Regions from separate parts of the Priestia sp. JV24 genome, predicted to be linked through region 1. Evidence: riboswitches for the same ligand, from Rfam matches in the RefSeq annotation. Region 1 holds a riboswitch; each other region holds the start of a gene.
What was found. A riboswitch is a leader RNA that binds a small molecule or an ion and turns the genes downstream of it on or off. The one in region 1 is predicted to bind S-adenosylmethionine.
Positions count from the first base shown of each region.

Region 1 (4,093 bases):
ACAATATTTACTGCGTTCGTTTTAGCAAACTGAGAGATTAATTGCTTGGCTTGCTGCCCTTCATCATCTGCAATTTCGTCTAGCCGCGTCAAATCATAGGCTGTATCCCATAGCTCAGGAAGCACAAGGATATCAGGGTTTTCTTTCAGGGCTTCCGTCATCTTTTGTTCGATATATTTTCGGTTTTTAGTTGGGTTTCCAAACGCAATATCAAGCTGCAAACACGTAATTTTTACACTCACTTTATCATCCGTCCTTTTTTTAGTAGTTGAAAAAAATGACTTTACAAGTTGAGTATTACAATATATTATTTGTGACTAGAATTTCAAGAATTTTTTGAGAAGGTGTGCGATGATGAAACAATTTGAGCAATCGGAACTATTAAAAAGTTTACCAAAACAATTTTTTGCATCACTTGTGGGCAAGGTAGGAAAAGTAATGGCCCAAGGGCACGACGTTATTAACTTAGGGCAGGGAAATCCTGATCAGCCTACTCCTTCACATATTGTAGAAACACTGCAAAAAGCAAGTGCTAATCCTATGCATCATAAATATTCTCCATTTCGGGGGCACCAGTTTTTAAAAGAGGCCGTTGCGACTTTTTATAAACGAGAATATGGCGTTGATGTGGATCCTGAAAAAGAAGTAGCTATTTTATTTGGCGGAAAGGGTGGACTTGTTGAAATCCCGCAGTGCTTGTTAAATCCTGGAGATACGGTGCTGGTTCCAGATCCTGGATATCCTGACTACTGGTCTGGAGTAGAGCTTGCAAAAGCCAAGATGGAAGTGATGCCTCTCACGGCTGAAAATCATTTTCTACCCGTATACGAAGAGATAAGTGAACGTGCTAAAGAACAGGCAAAGCTCATGTTTTTAAACTATCCGAATAATCCTACTGGTGCAGTGGCAACGGCAGAATTTTTTGAAGACACCGTGGCGTTTGCTGCCAAGCACGATATTTGTGTGGTACACGACTTTGCTTACGGAGCAATTGGGTTTGATGGTAAAAAGCCAATCAGTTTTTTACAGACTCCTGGTGCAAAAGAGACGGGAATTGAAATTTATACTCTTTCTAAAACGTATAACATGGCGGGATGGCGAGTTGGATTTGCTGTAGGAAATGAAAGTGTAGTAGAAGCTATTAATCTTCTTCAAGATCATATGTATGTCAGTCTCTTTGGGGCCGTTCAAGAGGCAGCAGCCGCAGCTCTGTTGGAATCTCAACAATGTGTGAATGATTTAGTTAAGCGCTATGAATCTAGACGCAATACCTTTATTCAAGGGCTTCGAGAAATTGGTTGGGATGTTACATCTCCAGCAGGCTCCTTTTTTGCATGGCTAAAAGTTCCTGAAGGATATACTTCCGAACAGTTTTCAGATTTACTCCTTGAAAAAGCCCACGTTGTGGTTGCTCCTGGTGTAGGCTTTGGAACATATGGTGAAGGCTATGTGCGCGTAGGATTGCTGACGGATGAAGAGCGCATGAGAGAAGCTGTATCTCGAATAAAAAAATTAAATTTATTTTAAAAACGCATTGACAATCCTTTTTGAGTTGGCTTAATATGTAAGAAGTTAACGAGATTAATAACCGATAAATCCTAGCGGTATTTTTTATTTAGTATATAATCTACGAATTCAATTTAAATAAATAGCAACTTTCTTATTAAGAGTAGGTGGAGGGACTAGCCCGATGAAGCCCGGCAACCGACTTAACGCATGTTAAGCACGGTGCTAATTCTTGCAGCAGCAGCTGAGAGATAAGAAGAGCAACGAAAGCCTCTTCTTAATCACAGAAGAGGTTTTTTTTATTAACGATATTAAACAGCAAGGGAGTTTTTAGCATAATGAGCGAAATCGTTGCAAGCTACTTACTACATGATAATAAAGGAAATTTTCATAAAAAAGCGGAAGGAATCGCTTTAGGACTAACCGTCGGCTCATGGACAGATCTGCCGCTTTTAGATCAGCAGCAGCTTCAAAAGCATAAAGGGCGCGTCGTGTCCGTAACTGAGCTTCAAGATTGCGAACGTGTAAACGGATATTTAGGCGGAGAAATTAAGCAGGCTATTGTCAAAATTGCTTATCCAACTGCCAACTTTTCAAGAGATTTACCGGCTATTTTAGTTACAGTTTTCGGAAAACTATCACTTGATGGAAAAGTGAAATTATTAGACTTGGATTTTCCTGATGAATTATTAGCTGAATTCCCAGGACCACGCTTTGGAATAGAAGGTATCCGAGAGAAACTAGGCGTTTATGACCGTCCGCTTGTGATGAGTATTTTTAAAGGCGTGATTGGAAGAGATATGACGTACTTAACAACTCAGCTGCGTGAGCAAGCGCTTGGCGGAGTGGATTTGGTTAAAGACGACGAGATTTTGTTTGATAGTGAACGAACACCTTTTGAAGCTCGCGTTACAGAAGGAAAAAAAGTACTGAATGAAGTATACGAAAAAACGGGACACCGCACGCTGTATGCTGTTAATTTAACGGGACGAACGTTTGAGTTAAAAGAAAAAGCGAGAAAAGCAGCTGAGCTAGGAGCCGATGCTCTTTTATTCAACGTATTTGCTTACGGGTTAGACGTACTGCAGGCACTTCGAGAAGATGATGAAATTAACTTGCCGATTATGGCACACCCAGCTGTTAGCGGAGCGCTTACGCCGTCAGAGTTTTACGGTTTTTCAAATTCATTGCTGCTTGGAAAGCTATTGCGTTTAGCCGGAGCAGATTTCTCACTGTTTCCATCACCATACGGAAGCGTAGCGCTTTCTCTTGAAGATACGACAGGCATTGCCTACGAATTAACGCGTCCTGTATACAAATATAAGCAGTCTTTCCCGGTTCCTTCAGCAGGAATTCATCCTGGAATGGTACCGCAGCTTGTGAAGGACTTTGGAATCGACAGCATTATTAATGCAGGAGGCGGAGTTCACGGTCATCCAGACGGAGCTATCGGAGGAGGAAAAGCATTCCGTGCGGCGATAGATGCAGTACTCTCTCATCAAACACTAGCCGAAAAAGCTGAAGAATCAAAAGAGTTGCAAAAAGCTTTGCAACTATGGGGAACAGTAGAGGTGAAAGCATGACATCGTTAAAAATCTTTTGTGACTTTGATGGAACAATTACAAATAGCGATAACATTATTGCTATTATGAAACAATTTGCTCCTCCGGAGTGGGAAAGTATTAAAGACGACGTGTTGGCACAGCGCGTCTCCATTCAAGAAGGAGTTGGGCAAATGTTTGCCTTGCTCCCCGTGGAATTAAAAGAAGATATTATTTCTTATATTTTAGAGACATCTGCTATTCGAGATGGATTTGATGATTTTATTGCCTATACAAAAGAGCACCATATTCCGCTTTATATTGTAAGCGGAGGAATTGACTTTTTTGTAAAACCACTTTTGGGAAATCGAGTTGCAGAGGAAATGCTCTACTGCAACGGATCTGATTTTTCCGGTGAGCATATTTCCATTACGTGGCCTCATACATGTGATAAACAGTGTACAAATGACTGCGGCTGCTGTAAGCCAACGATTATTCGCCATCTTGCAGATGAAAGAGATCATACGGTTGTTATTGGCGATTCAATTACGGATTTGCAGGCTGCCAAATTAGCTGATACGGTCATTGCACGTGACTTTTTAATTGAAAAATGTGAAGAGCTATCTCTACCGTATCGTCCTTTTTCTACTTTTTATGATGTAATTCATCATTTACAAGAATTAACAGAAGAGGTGAAAGCATGAGTATCATGGCTCAGCAAAGGTTGCATGAGCTTGCGGATATAAAAGATGAGTTGGCAGAGCGCGATTGGTTCTTCGGTACAAGCGGAAACTTAGCGATTAAAGTGGACCAAAATCCGACAACTTTCTTTGTATCAGCAAGTGGAAAAGACAAAAGAAAACGTACAAATGAAGATTTTTTATTAGTTGATCAATATGGAAAGCCTGCAGAAGACACGCATTTAAAGCCTTCTGCTGAAACGCTTTTACACGTTAAGATTTACGATTTAACGAATGCTGGGTGCAGTCTTCATGTACATACAATCGACAACAACGTGATCTCCGAACTGTACGGAGATGAAGGCG
Region 1 is NZ_JAPCIN010000012.1:87,079-91,171, forward strand. It holds gene OK414_RS06120 (carbon-nitrogen family hydrolase) at 1-242, opposite strand, end outside; gene OK414_RS06125 (pyridoxal phosphate-dependent aminotransferase) at 355-1,527, shown strand; SAM riboswitch class I at 1,658-1,764, shown strand; gene mtnW (2,3-diketo-5-methylthiopentyl-1-phosphate enolase) at 1,845-3,089, shown strand; gene OK414_RS06135 (2-hydroxy-3-keto-5-methylthiopentenyl-1-phosphate phosphatase) at 3,086-3,751, shown strand; gene OK414_RS06140 (methylthioribulose 1-phosphate dehydratase) at 3,748-4,093, shown strand, end outside.

Region 2 (4,093 bases), on a different contig from region 1:
TTTGCTCATTTTATCCGGTAAAAACACCTCATGGCATCATCAAGAATTCATACGCTTTTACGCTCAATAAACCGAAAAGGGAGCTCAATTTTCTGAGGAACCTTGCTTCTCACTAATGTAAAAAGCGTTTCTCCCATTTCCTTAAGAGGAAGTTCGATCGTTGTTATTTGTAAATAAGAAGAAAGCGGATGATTATCAAAACCAATGATAGCTAATTCACCAGGAACTGAAATACCCGCTTGTTCGCACTGAGCTTTTATTCCGATAGCGACTTGATCGTTTGTTACTAAAAGCGCCTGAGGCCGATTTTTCATCTGCACTAGTTTTTCAACCACTTTTTCACCATCTGTCACGTTCAAACAGCCTTGAAAAACCCATTCCGGATGATAAGGCTGATTTATTCTTTCTACATATTCTTTGTATGCTTGTTGCCGCTGTTGACTATTCGTACCCGTCATTCTTCCAATACAGTAGCCAATATCCGTATATCCTTTTTCTTTTAAATACAGGAGCGCCTGCTTAAAAGCTGCATAATGATCAACGTATACGGAGCGAATAGAACGATTCTGTACGTTTTCGCACACGGCTATCGGACCGTACTGCTGATAATATTCAATCGTGCTCCAGCTGCTTGCTCTAGAACAAATAATCACTCCATCAACTTGCTTTGTTTTTAGCATATGAAGCGCTTCTTCTTCTTTTTTCACATCATAGTTCGTCTGACAAATAACAAGCTGATACTGCTTTTCTAACGCCTGAGATGCCACTCCTTCTAAAAGCAGACTAAAATACGGATGATTAATAAAAGGCAAGACGACGGCAATCATATTTGTTTTCCCTTTTGATAAGTGAACGGCATTAATGTTTTGTTCATAATTAAGTTCGTGAATAACCTGCTCTACCAGCCGGCGTTTTTCTTCTTTTACATACGGATGATGATTTAGCACCCGGGATACAGTCGAAACAGATACACCAGCTTTTTTTGCGATATCTCGGATATTTGTCATGTTTTCACCTTTTTCTCTTGCGCTGAAACGCGTTTCATACTTTATTCTCATTATAAAGTGAAACAGCAAGAAGCTAAACCCGTTACCATCGTGTTTTTACTCATTTACGTAAGGAGGTCATTTCATGGGTATTTTATTATTCATTTTATTATGCGGAATTGAAATTGGAGGAGCGGCTTATGCACTTAAGCAGAACGAGACGCTTTGGAAGGAGTTAGATGATGAAAAGCCGACTGATTTTTTAAAACAGTAAAAAACCCTTAAAAAGAACATTCTTTTTAAGGGTTTGATATTACGCAGCTTCTTTAGATGACTTTGACTTTTTATTTAAACGAGGAAATCCAATTACAATTGCAATGATCCCGCAAACCGCTGTTAACATTGGGTAGAATGTAAATGGAATAATCTCAATCGGTGAAACTTTAGCAAATCCTGCTGCGAGAAGCATTTGTGCGCCGTAAGGGATAAGCCCTTGAACGCTGCATGAAAACAAGTCAAGCAGACTGGCTGATTTACGATTATCAATTGAATACTTATCAGAGATTTCTTTTGCTAACGGACCTGCCGTAATAATTGAAATCGTGTTATTAGCCGTTGCTAAATTTGTTAAACTTACCAGTCCAGCGATGCTGAATTCTCCGCCTTTTTTCGTTTGGATACGTCGTGTTAATAAGTTCAATAAGAACTGAATACCGCCATTATAGCGAATAAGCTCAACCATTCCGCCGATTAGCAGAGATAAAATAATTAACTCTGACATTCCGCCAATACCTTCTGTCACAGTTTTAGCAAGAGAAGAAAGCGTGTAGCTTCCGTCAGCTAATCCGATCACGCCGGCCAATACAATTCCTCCGGTTAAAATACTTAATACGTTTGCACCAAATATCGCAGCGACTAAGACGCCCACATAAGGTAAGATTTTAAACCAGCTGAAGTCTTTAATTTCTACTGATGACGTGTTGCCTAGCGTCATTACAAGCAATAAAATTACCGTAACAATCGCTGCAGGAAGTACAATAAAAAAGTTCACTTTTAATTTATCTGACATATTTGTTTTTTGCGTACGAACTGCTGCAATAGTCGTATCAGAGATTACGGATAAATTATCTCCAAACATTGCACCACCAACAACGGCAGCAATTGCCAATGTAATGGATACATGCGCTTGCTCACTGATCCCTACAGCGATAGGCCCTAGCGCTGCGATTGTTCCCATTGACGTTCCCATCGAAATTGAAATGAATGCGCCAATAACAAAGATTCCGACTACCACTAAGCTTTGCGGAAGCACAGACAGAGCTAAGTTTACCGTTGAATCAACAGCTCCCATGCCTTTAGCCACTTGAGAAAAAGCACCTGCTAAAATAAAAATAAGCACCATAATAATGATATCAGGATGTCCTGCTCCTTTAGCAAAACGTTCCACTTTTACATTAAGTGAATCTTTGCGGTTCATAGCCAGCGCCACAATGGCTGCAATGATAATGGCTACTAATACAGGCAGCTTATAAAAATCTCCCGTTATAATTCCTGATCCGACAAACAGGACTAAAAAGACGCCCAGCGGTAACAGCGCCCAACCGTTTCCTTTTTGTTGTTCCATTCTTAACACCTCTTGTTTACGTAATAAAAAAAGACCTCTTCTTATTGATAAGAAGAGGTCTCTTATTTGTATCATAAGATTACCCTTCTCATCTTCCAAACGAAACATCGTCTGCTGGATTTGGCACCGCACTGCGTACAGCCAGTTGCCGAGACATCATAGGGCCAGTCCCTCCGTCTCTCTTGATAAGAAGTTTATAGTTGTTTTAAAAATAGTCTTTTACTACTGTAAGCTCTTTTTATTTAATTGTCAAATGCTATTTTAGAAAAATATATAGTGCGAAAATTCTCACATCAATTAGCTACGTCTCGTTTCAAAAACGCTGCCCATGCCACGCCCATAAAGAAGACAAAATGCGCCACCAAGATGAAAATGGAAAATGGAATTGTCATGCCGTCAAACATCGTCTTCATCCCGTCCATATACTGCACAAAGTTCGTGTTGGCGAACAGTAAAAATTTCCCCCACCATAAACCAAACTCTGATACTAGTCCTGTCACAGCTTTCGCCCCGATACTTACAACTATAGCCAGACTTGAAGCAAGCGCGCTGTTTCTGAATAAAGACGACAGCATAAATGCGAACGTCATCATCATAAACGTTTCCATATACGCACTGTCATACGTAAGCGTAATATTTTTAAGCAGCTGCGCATCTCCTTCTAGACTGGTAAATCCAAAGAACAAGGCTCCCCATACAAACGAAAACAGCAAATAGCTCAGTAAATAATACAAGCTAATTAAAATGAGGGTTAGGTACTTGGATGCTAAAATCGTTGAACGTCTAGCAGGGCGAATTAAAAGAAGCTTAATGGTACCTGCCTCAAACTCTTTTGCAACCATTGACCCTCCAACAGCAAGAGCGAAAAATTGAACGAGAATCAGCATACCTGAACTAAATGACAGGAAGTTCAAAATGTTGTCTTCTGTTCCTGCACTGTTTGCTACTTTTTTCATTAATAGAGCCATACAAAGAGTTAAAATACCGATGGTAATAAACGTGACTTTTGTGCTTCTTTTGTGAAACCATTTCATATGTTCATTTTGAATTAGCTTAAGCATGGTGCTCTCCTTCCGTAACGGACATAAACGAATCTTCAAGCGTCTCATACACAGGAGTGATTCGGTAGACTAAAATATCGCTGTCCACTAATTTTCTATTTACAGCTGGAATTTGTTCTTTTACAATCGCCACGTCGATAATATGTGATCTCATCGTTACTTCAAATTCTTGTGATAAAAGATCCGCTGCTTTTTGCGCGTCAGACAACTCAAATTCTACGTACATTCCTTGGTCTTGACGATTTGGAGATAGATCTTGAATGGCTTTTAACTCACCGTCTTGAATAATGCCAACGCGGTCACATAATGCTTCTACCTCTTTTAATAAGTGGCTCGCGATTAAGATTGAAATTCCTTCTTCCCTGCAAAGCGTTTGTAAATATGTACGAAATTCTCTCATTCCCGCTGGGTCTAGACCATTT
Region 2 is NZ_JAPCIN010000015.1:394,980-399,072, reverse strand. It holds gene OK414_RS11375 (LacI family DNA-binding transcriptional regulator) at 48-1,007, opposite strand; gene OK414_RS11370 (hypothetical protein) at 1,132-1,260, shown strand; gene OK414_RS11365 (Na+/H+ antiporter NhaC family protein) at 1,300-2,610, opposite strand; SAM riboswitch class I at 2,696-2,802, opposite strand; gene OK414_RS11360 (ABC transporter permease) at 2,904-3,671, opposite strand; gene OK414_RS11355 (ABC transporter ATP-binding protein) at 3,664-4,093, opposite strand, start outside.
Region 2: another riboswitch for S-adenosylmethionine. It lies ahead of OK414_RS11365 (Na+/H+ antiporter NhaC family protein); the one in region 1 lies ahead of mtnW (2,3-diketo-5-methylthiopentyl-1-phosphate enolase).

Region 3 (4,093 bases), on a different contig from region 1:
CCACTATCGGAAAAGTACACTGGGTTATCGATATTCCTGTCTTCAACTTCCGGTGCATCGCACTAAATAATGTCATCAGTCCCAAGAATAAAATATATGGATTTACAGATAGAGAGCTGAATTATTTAGAGCAGCAGCTAGAGGATGCTCCTCGTAATACCGTTGTAGCCATGCATGCGCAGCCAAATATTGGCCGGTGGTCAAATCTTGAAGGGTTTCCTGTAACGACTCCTCAAAGTCAAGAATTTTTTGATTTAATTCAAGAACACCGCGTAAAAAAAGTGTTAGTCAGCCACGTGCATGCGTATGACGAGCAGTTTATTAGAAAAAACAGAAACGGGTCGTTTACGCTTGGAAGAGGCACTGATTTTGTATTGTCAGGAGGCGCCGGTGCTCCCCTTGATTTTGAGCCGCCTTTAATTTTAAATAATTATAATTTTACAGAGTTTTTTGTAAGCAGGTACGACATTTTAGGTCCTCTTCTTTGGAAGGATTTTGGACGACCTCGAAGAAATTGTTTGTAAAAACAAGAAAGTAGAAAGCTAGGTTCAAAAAAAGAGGCTGGGACAAAAGGGTTTTAGACGAAATGAAAAACGAACCATTGATCAAGATGTTTGATTAGTGGTTCGTTTTTTTTGTTAGGGTAAACGTAGGTTTCATGTGTATAGATCTTTCTAGCAGGTGATTGGAGGACAAGACGAAGACTCCTGCGGGAAGCGAAGTCTTGTACGGAAATCAACTGCGGTGTCACAAGCGATTCAGCTCATGTATCCCATTTGCCTTTAGATTGAATTCATTTCGTTATGTCTCAACCTCTTTTGGGAAAATGTGCATAACTCTTAACGAAACCTTGTAGCAGAAGGTTCAGTCAAACGTTATAATAGATAATGAATGATGATATATTCTCTATATTTGTCATATATTTGTATTACATATGTAATTAAAGAAAAACATTCACTTGATATACTGTTTAATGACTTAACTTTATCTTAAAATTCACAGTGAACTGCCTGTTTATAGAGGCTTAGAATATACACAGCAAATGGAGGAGCAATCATGGCAAACGAAAAGATGCAAGAAGGACTTAATCGTTTTATCAAGGAAGATTTAAATGACCTTTTAGGTAGACTGTTCCCCTTAATGGACCGGGAGTGTGCCGAAGAAAAAAGAAAGCTTATTGAAACAGCAGTAGAGTACATTTATTCGTCAGGATATCACCAAGGAGCAAAAGACTTGATCGAAACACATCGAAAAGACGATTACAAATTGTTAAGACAAAAATTAGCGTCAGCACCTCCTGAAAACTAATTTTTTTGCAATTTCTTTTGACAGCATAAATCTAAGGTGTTAAGATGGCTCTACATTCAAAATATTATAAACAATTAAAACTCTTATTGAGAGAGGCGGAGGGACTGGCCCTGTGAAGCCCGGCAACCATTTAACATTCTTGTTAAAAAGGTGCTACATCCTGCAAAGCGTACAGCTTTGAAAAATAAGAGAGGATTTCATAGATACTATGCCTCTCTATTCATGATAGAGAGGCTTTTTATTTTATGTGAAGGTGTTTTGAATGAACAATTTTATAAAAATGCATCAGGTGCTGTGTAACGAATGTACGCAGCTTAAAAGGGAAGATCGGTGAAAAGCCGGCGCGGTCCCGCCACTGTAATGGGGAGCAACTTATTAACCACTGTTTCATGTTGAAATGGGAAGGGATAAGAAGCGATGAACCTAAGTCAGGAGACCTGCCTGTTGTATGCACTTAAGCTCTACGGGATATAGAGAGGAGTGAGGAATACGTGTTGAGAAAAACAGACTATCTCAACTTTAGTTAAGTATGCGTATCATCTCTCTTTTCATTTCGAAAAGAGAGATTTTTTAGTTTATCGATAAAAAAATATACAGGGAGTGGAAAAAATGAGCAGTGTAAAAAGTTCAAATGTAGGTTATCCAAGAATTGGTGAAAAACGAGAATGGAAAAAAGCGCTTGAGCAGTTTTGGGCAGGAAAACTAGAGAAAGATATCTTTCTACAGGAAATTGAAGCTCTTCGTCTTGGGCATCTAAAAAAACAGCGTGACGCAGGAATTGAACTGATTCCAGTCGGCGATTTTAGCTTATACGATCACGTGTTAGATACAGCCGCTATGTTTGGTTTGGTGCCAAAGCGCTTTGAATATGACGGAGGACCGGTATCGCTTGAAACGTATTTTGACATCGCGCGAGGAACAAAAGGTGCGGTAGCTTCTACGATGACAAAATGGTTTAACACAAATTATCACTACATCGTACCCGAGCTTGAGGAATGTACGCCGGCACTTGTAGAAAATCGACCGCTTCAATTTTACAAAGAAGCAAAAGAAAAGCTGAATATCAAAGGTAAACCCGTTATTTTAGGTCCAGTAACATTTGTGAAGCTGTCAAAAGGATATAAAGAAAGTGAGTTTGAAAAAGTAGTTGAACAATTTGTTCCGCTTTATGCAACTATTTTAGCGGAGCTGCAGGCAGAAGGCGTCGAGTGGGTGCAGATAGATGAGCCGGTTTTAGCTACAACGCTATCAAAAGAAGAAATCGCGCTGTACAGAGAAGTCTATCAAACTTTGAAGGAAGCGGCACCGAATGTAAAAGTCATTTTGCAAACGTATTTTGACAGCGTTAATCACTATAAAGAAGTAGTTGCTCTTCCTGTTCATGGTATTGGCTTAGATTTTGTACATGACCGAGGCGAAAATCTCACGGCGCTTAATAAATATGGTTTTCCAACTGATAAAGTGCTGGCAGCAGGAGTGATTGACGGACGAAACATTTGGCGTGAAAATTTGGATGAACAACTTTTAACGCTTAGTGAAATTGAAGAAGCCGTATCAAAAGACCGTTTGATTCTGCAGCCTTCATCAAGTCTATTACATGTTCCTGTCACGGTAAAAAATGAAGAGACGATTGATCCAGTATTGAAAAATGCGCTCTCTTTTGCAGATGAAAAGCTGAAGGAAATCACGCTGTTAACGAAAGCGGTACAGCAAGGAAAAGAAGCAATAGAAAAAGAAATAAGTGTAAGCAAACAAGCGATTCAAGCATTAAATGGATCATCTTTTCGAAATCATCAAGACGTGCAAAAAGAGCTGAAGCAGCTGCACAGTTATAAAGCAGAGCGCCAAGCGCCGTTTGACGTACGTCAACGCGTTCAGCAAGAAGCGTTTCAGCTGCCGCTTCTTCCAACGACAACGATTGGAAGCTTTCCGCAAACAAAAGAAGTGCGAAAAGAGCGTCTAAAATGGCGTAAAGGAGAACTAACAGACGAAGCATATGAAGCGTACATTAACGAGGAAATCAAAAAATGGATTGAAATTCAAGAAAATATCGGCTTAGATGTACTTGTGCACGGAGAGTTTGAGCGTACGGACATGGTTGAGTACTTCGGTGAAAAATTAGGAGGCTTTCAGTTTACGAAGTTTGGCTGGGTGCAATCTTACGGTTCTCGCTGCGTGAAACCGCCGCTTATTTACGGAGATGTCTCGTACGAACAGGCGATGACAATAAAAGAAACGATCTACGCACAGTCTCTAACAAATAAGCCGGTTAAAGGAATGCTGACGGGTCCGATTACAATTTTAAACTGGTCGTTTGTGCGTGATGATATCCCGCGCTACGACGTGGCAAATCAAATTGCGCTTGCTCTTAGAAAAGAAGTGGAAGCACTTGAAAGTCAGGGCATCTCGATGATTCAAGTAGATGAACCCGCGCTGCGTGAAGGACTGCCGTTAAAACGAGAAAACTGGGAAAATTATTTAAACGCCGCGGTGTACGCATTTAAGCTAGCCACGGTATCCGTGCAAAATCAGACGCAAATTCACACGCATATGTGCTATTCAGAATTCGAAGAGATTATTGATGCGATCAAAGCGCTTGATGCCGACGTCATTTCCATTGAAACGTCCAAAAGCCACGGTGAATTAATTTATGCGTTTGAAGAACATACGTACAATCAAGGAATTGGACTTGGCGTATATGATATCCACAGTCCGCGCGTACCGAAGCTTGAAGAGCTGACACGAAATATCGAGCGCGCTTTGAAGGTGCTTGACCCTGCACTGT
Region 3 is NZ_JAPCIN010000020.1:648,136-652,228, reverse strand. It holds gene OK414_RS18710 (metallophosphoesterase family protein) at 1-524, shown strand, start outside; gene OK414_RS18705 (hypothetical protein) at 1,057-1,308, shown strand; SAM riboswitch class I at 1,389-1,499, shown strand; cobalamin riboswitch at 1,579-1,768, shown strand; gene metE (5-methyltetrahydropteroyltriglutamate--homocysteine S-methyltransferase) at 1,918-4,093, shown strand, end outside.
Region 3: another riboswitch for S-adenosylmethionine. It lies ahead of metE (5-methyltetrahydropteroyltriglutamate--homocysteine S-methyltransferase); the one in region 1 lies ahead of mtnW (2,3-diketo-5-methylthiopentyl-1-phosphate enolase).

Region 4 (4,093 bases), on a different contig from region 1:
TTTCCTCCCAACTTTTCGATGCACTGTACGGCGTTAAAAAGCTTAAAACTAATATACTTATCCACTTTCAATCACCACTTAACGGTTAACGAATTCTCTAACTAAATAGTACAGAATAAATAGAATATTTTCTACATTATTCATACGTACCAATGATCGCTTAAAACAAACTAATCATTTGCACATAAACTAATAAAAAAAAGACCTCTTTCCAAGAAAGAGGTCTTTTCTTTTATTTTACTAGCTTTTGCTCAGCTGCAGCTGAACCTTGACTTCGTTTATGGAATCCTTTTGCGTAGTACGCGATAATAAGACCGATAAACCATAATGGTCCGATGACAACTGCAATTCTTGTATCTGGATTATATGCCATCAAAACCACCACTAGCGCTAGGAACGCAAGTGACACATAAGATGTTAACGGAAATAAAGGCATTTTATATTTCAGTTTTGCCTCTTCACCTGTTTTTAACGTTTTGCGATATTTAATTTGAGAAAGCAAAATAATTCCCCATGTCCAAATCGCACCGAATGTTGCAATACTTGTTACCCACGTAAATACTTTAGCAGGCACAATGTAGTTTAACGCTACTCCGACTAATAGCGCACCCGCTGATGCTAAAACAGCTTTTCCCGGTACGCCGCCTTTTGTAAGCTGACCGTATCCTTTTGGTGCTTCTCCATGTTCTGCTAAGTTAAACAGCATACGGCCTGTACTAAAAATACCGCTGTTACAAGAAGAAAGAGCTGCTGTTAGTACAACAAAGTTAATGATACCAGCCGCCGCTGGAATGCCGATTTTTTCAAATGTTAATACAAACGGGCTTCCCTGTGAACCGATTTCTTGCCACGGATAAATCGACATAATGACAAATAACGCTCCGACGTAGAAAATAAGAATACGCCAAAAGACAGAATCAATCGCTCTTGCTAGAGATTTTTCCGGATTTTTCACTTCTCCCGCGGTAACGCCGATCATTTCAATTCCTAAATACGCAAACATAACCATTTGCAGCGACAGCAAAATACCTTTGAATCCGTTCGGGAACAGTCCGCCGTTGTCCCACAAGTTTTTGATACCAGTCGCAACGCCGCCGTTGCCGATTCCAAACACAATCATTAATAATCCAACGGCAATCATTAATACAATCGCTAAAATTTTAATAAGTGCAAACCAAAATTCCAGTTCACCATATGCCTTAACAGCTAAGAAGTTAACCGTTGTCATGATGACAAGCGCCGATAACGCCCAAATCCAGTTTGGTACATCCGGATACCAATACCCCATATAAATACCAACGGCTGTAATTTCAGCCATACATGTTACAACCCATAAAAACCAGTAGTTCCAACCTGTTAAATAACCAGCAAGCGGCCCTAAGTAGTCGCGTGCGTACTTGCTGAATGAACCTGCAACAGGTTTTTGAATCGCCATTTCTCCAAGTGCTCTCATAATAAAAAACATAATCATTCCGCTAAATCCGTACGCCAATAATATTCCTGGCCCTGCTAATTTAATAGCAGATGCAGATCCAAGAAACAGTCCTACCCCTATGGCTGCTCCTAAGGACATCAGCGTCACATGTCTTTCTTCTAACCCGCGTTTCAATTCTTTCCCCTGAGTTTTCCCCTGCATAAACGTCTCCCCTTTTTCCAATCTGTCAAAACGAGATGAACACAGCCTTTTGTTAGCGCTTTCATATAAGTTTGTGCTAAAAGACAGCTAGGCTGTATATTTGTATTCTATCACCTTTCTCTCACTTTTCTTTTGTCGAAAAACAAAAAAATTATCTTATCATTTTGTTTAAACGCACAATTAGACATAGGCACTGCTTTTTTAATATGTATTTAGTATTGCACCTAAGTAATAGTATTTTAAAAAAATAGAAAAACGCCGACTCAACTCCGTCAGCGCATCGTTCATTTTATGCTTTTTTATAAAAACTAGCATTTATCTCGCGGGTTCAAAAGTTTTACAGCCAGGTTCTTCCGTTTCAGAAACATGGTGACTACTTTCAGGACTCACAACGTAAATGGACTCTGCACTGCATTTATTTCCGGATTTCCAATACATGCACTCATTCACTTCACATAATACACCTTGGGCCACTGTTATCCCTCCTTTGCTTGTCTTATCTATTTACTACCCGAAATATAACGATTCTAACATTTTCACGTAAAAAAACCGCTTGTTTCTCAAGCGGATCTTTTTATTGCGTGTGTTCAACATACTGTTTTTTAGCTAAATATAACTCACGGCTCAGCGTGATCCGCCGTTCTCTCAAGTGCCTTAATTTAGCCTGAAATTGTTCGTTAGTTGGCTCTTCTTGAATTAAGCGATACGTAAAAGAAATATCTTCATTTAACTGTTTAAAATCTTCCCATATCTCTTGAACTAGGGCGGATTGTTTTTCTTCAAATGAACGATTTTGCTGCGTTTTTAGCACGGCTAAAATTTCTTGCTGCCACGTTTCGTCGTTTATTTCTTTTGCTAATAAGTATAGATCTAAATAATCGTCAATGCATAAAGCCGTTTGTGTATTATTCAATGTCATCACCTTTTCTATACGAAATGTTTCTTCCTAAGAAGAGGATTTCATCATAGAAAAAGATTCCTCTTCTTATCTGTCAGAGCTAGGCTATGCTGGAATTAGCACCATTCAATAATTGTGGTTGCTGAGGCTTCAAAGGGCCAGTCCCTCCACCTCTCTAGATAAGAATATTTCGTTTTTAAATTATTTCTGACCATTCTAATATGTTTTATAGGTTACGTCAATAGATTTTCAATAAAAAGAAAAAAGAAGTAAAATATGGTATGCTTTCATAAAGGATGGTGAGCACATGAAACGATATATGTTATCTGCTTTTTTGGGAAGCTTGCTGCTGCTTCTCAGCATTGCCTTTTCATCTACTTTCCATATTGCAATTGTCAAAACAACTGGAAGCATCGGAGGGGTTATTTTAGCAGCGGCGGCTTTAATTATGAACGCGCTTGAAGACCCCCCCTCCTCAGACAATACAGGTGGAGGAGCCGTTGAAGTACTAGATAAAGGCGCTGTTTGGGCTACTTATTTACTTTTACTTTCATTACCGAACCTCATCGCATGTATAATATCTTATGTTTTATGGACTCGCTGACATTCACTAACGTTACGGACGTTTCACCACTTGGAAGCTCATTGATATTTGTTTATCTACAAATCCAAGTTCACGGTACACATGCTGTGCAAAATTCCCAGCATGAACGCTGAGTCTGATTTCACGGTATCCTTTGATAGACAATTCATCAATTGCTTTTTGCATTAACGGCTTGGCCAAACCTTGCCCGCGGTATTCGGGTACAACATATAATTCGTAGATAAAGCCAATTTCTTCTTTTGAAAAGAAGTCGGTAGAGGGGCCGATAAGAACCCAGCCTGCGAGTTTATTTTCTTGTCTTGAAACTAAATAATAACAGCCTTTTTCAAAGGTACTACCAATTAGTTCATTTACGCGTTCAGCTGACGGATGAAACTGCTTCATTGTTCCTTCAAACAGCGCATCAGCAGATTTCGTCCGAATTTCCTGTAATTCTTCTTCAGTAGCTTTTGCAATCATTATAGATCTCTCCTTTCGTGTTCGTTTTCCACATGCGAGGATAAATTCCTGCAAAAAAGTCTTCGCCTAAGCGAAGACTTTTATTTAAATTCAAAATGTTCTTGATGATTGCCTCGTTCGTCCGTCCAGTTAATCATAATGTCTAAACCTGCCGCTTTTCCAGGAACAGCAAAATTCGCATAGCGAAAGCGCTGACCGCTTTTGCTTAAGTTAGACCTTTCAATAGGAGAAAACAAGCTGTATTTCGCCTTATTTTTTCCTTCGTGCCGAAAAGCTTGGACCTGCACGCGCTCTACGTCTTTTCCAATGTTTTCAACGGTTAATCCATATGTATGATAGACATTATTTTTCCACTTTAGCTGATTATCTCCCGTCATGCTCGCTTTTGTCAGTTCAACCGACCATTGTTCAGATGATTTCTTCATCGGAAGCTTCTCAATCGAAAGAGCGTTGACATGAATGGCTGCAAAAGCAAGCCAAACAAAACAAAAAGTGC
Region 4 is NZ_JAPCIN010000022.1:289,823-293,915, forward strand. It holds gene alaP (alanine permease AlaP) at 233-1,636, opposite strand; gene OK414_RS20750 (DUF1540 domain-containing protein) at 1,952-2,110, opposite strand; gene OK414_RS20755 (hypothetical protein) at 2,211-2,549, opposite strand; SAM riboswitch class I at 2,619-2,720, opposite strand; gene OK414_RS20760 (hypothetical protein) at 2,842-3,138, shown strand; gene OK414_RS20765 (GNAT family N-acetyltransferase) at 3,151-3,597, opposite strand; gene OK414_RS20770 (hypothetical protein) at 3,678-4,093, opposite strand, start outside.
Region 4: another riboswitch for S-adenosylmethionine. It lies ahead of OK414_RS20755 (hypothetical protein); the one in region 1 lies ahead of mtnW (2,3-diketo-5-methylthiopentyl-1-phosphate enolase).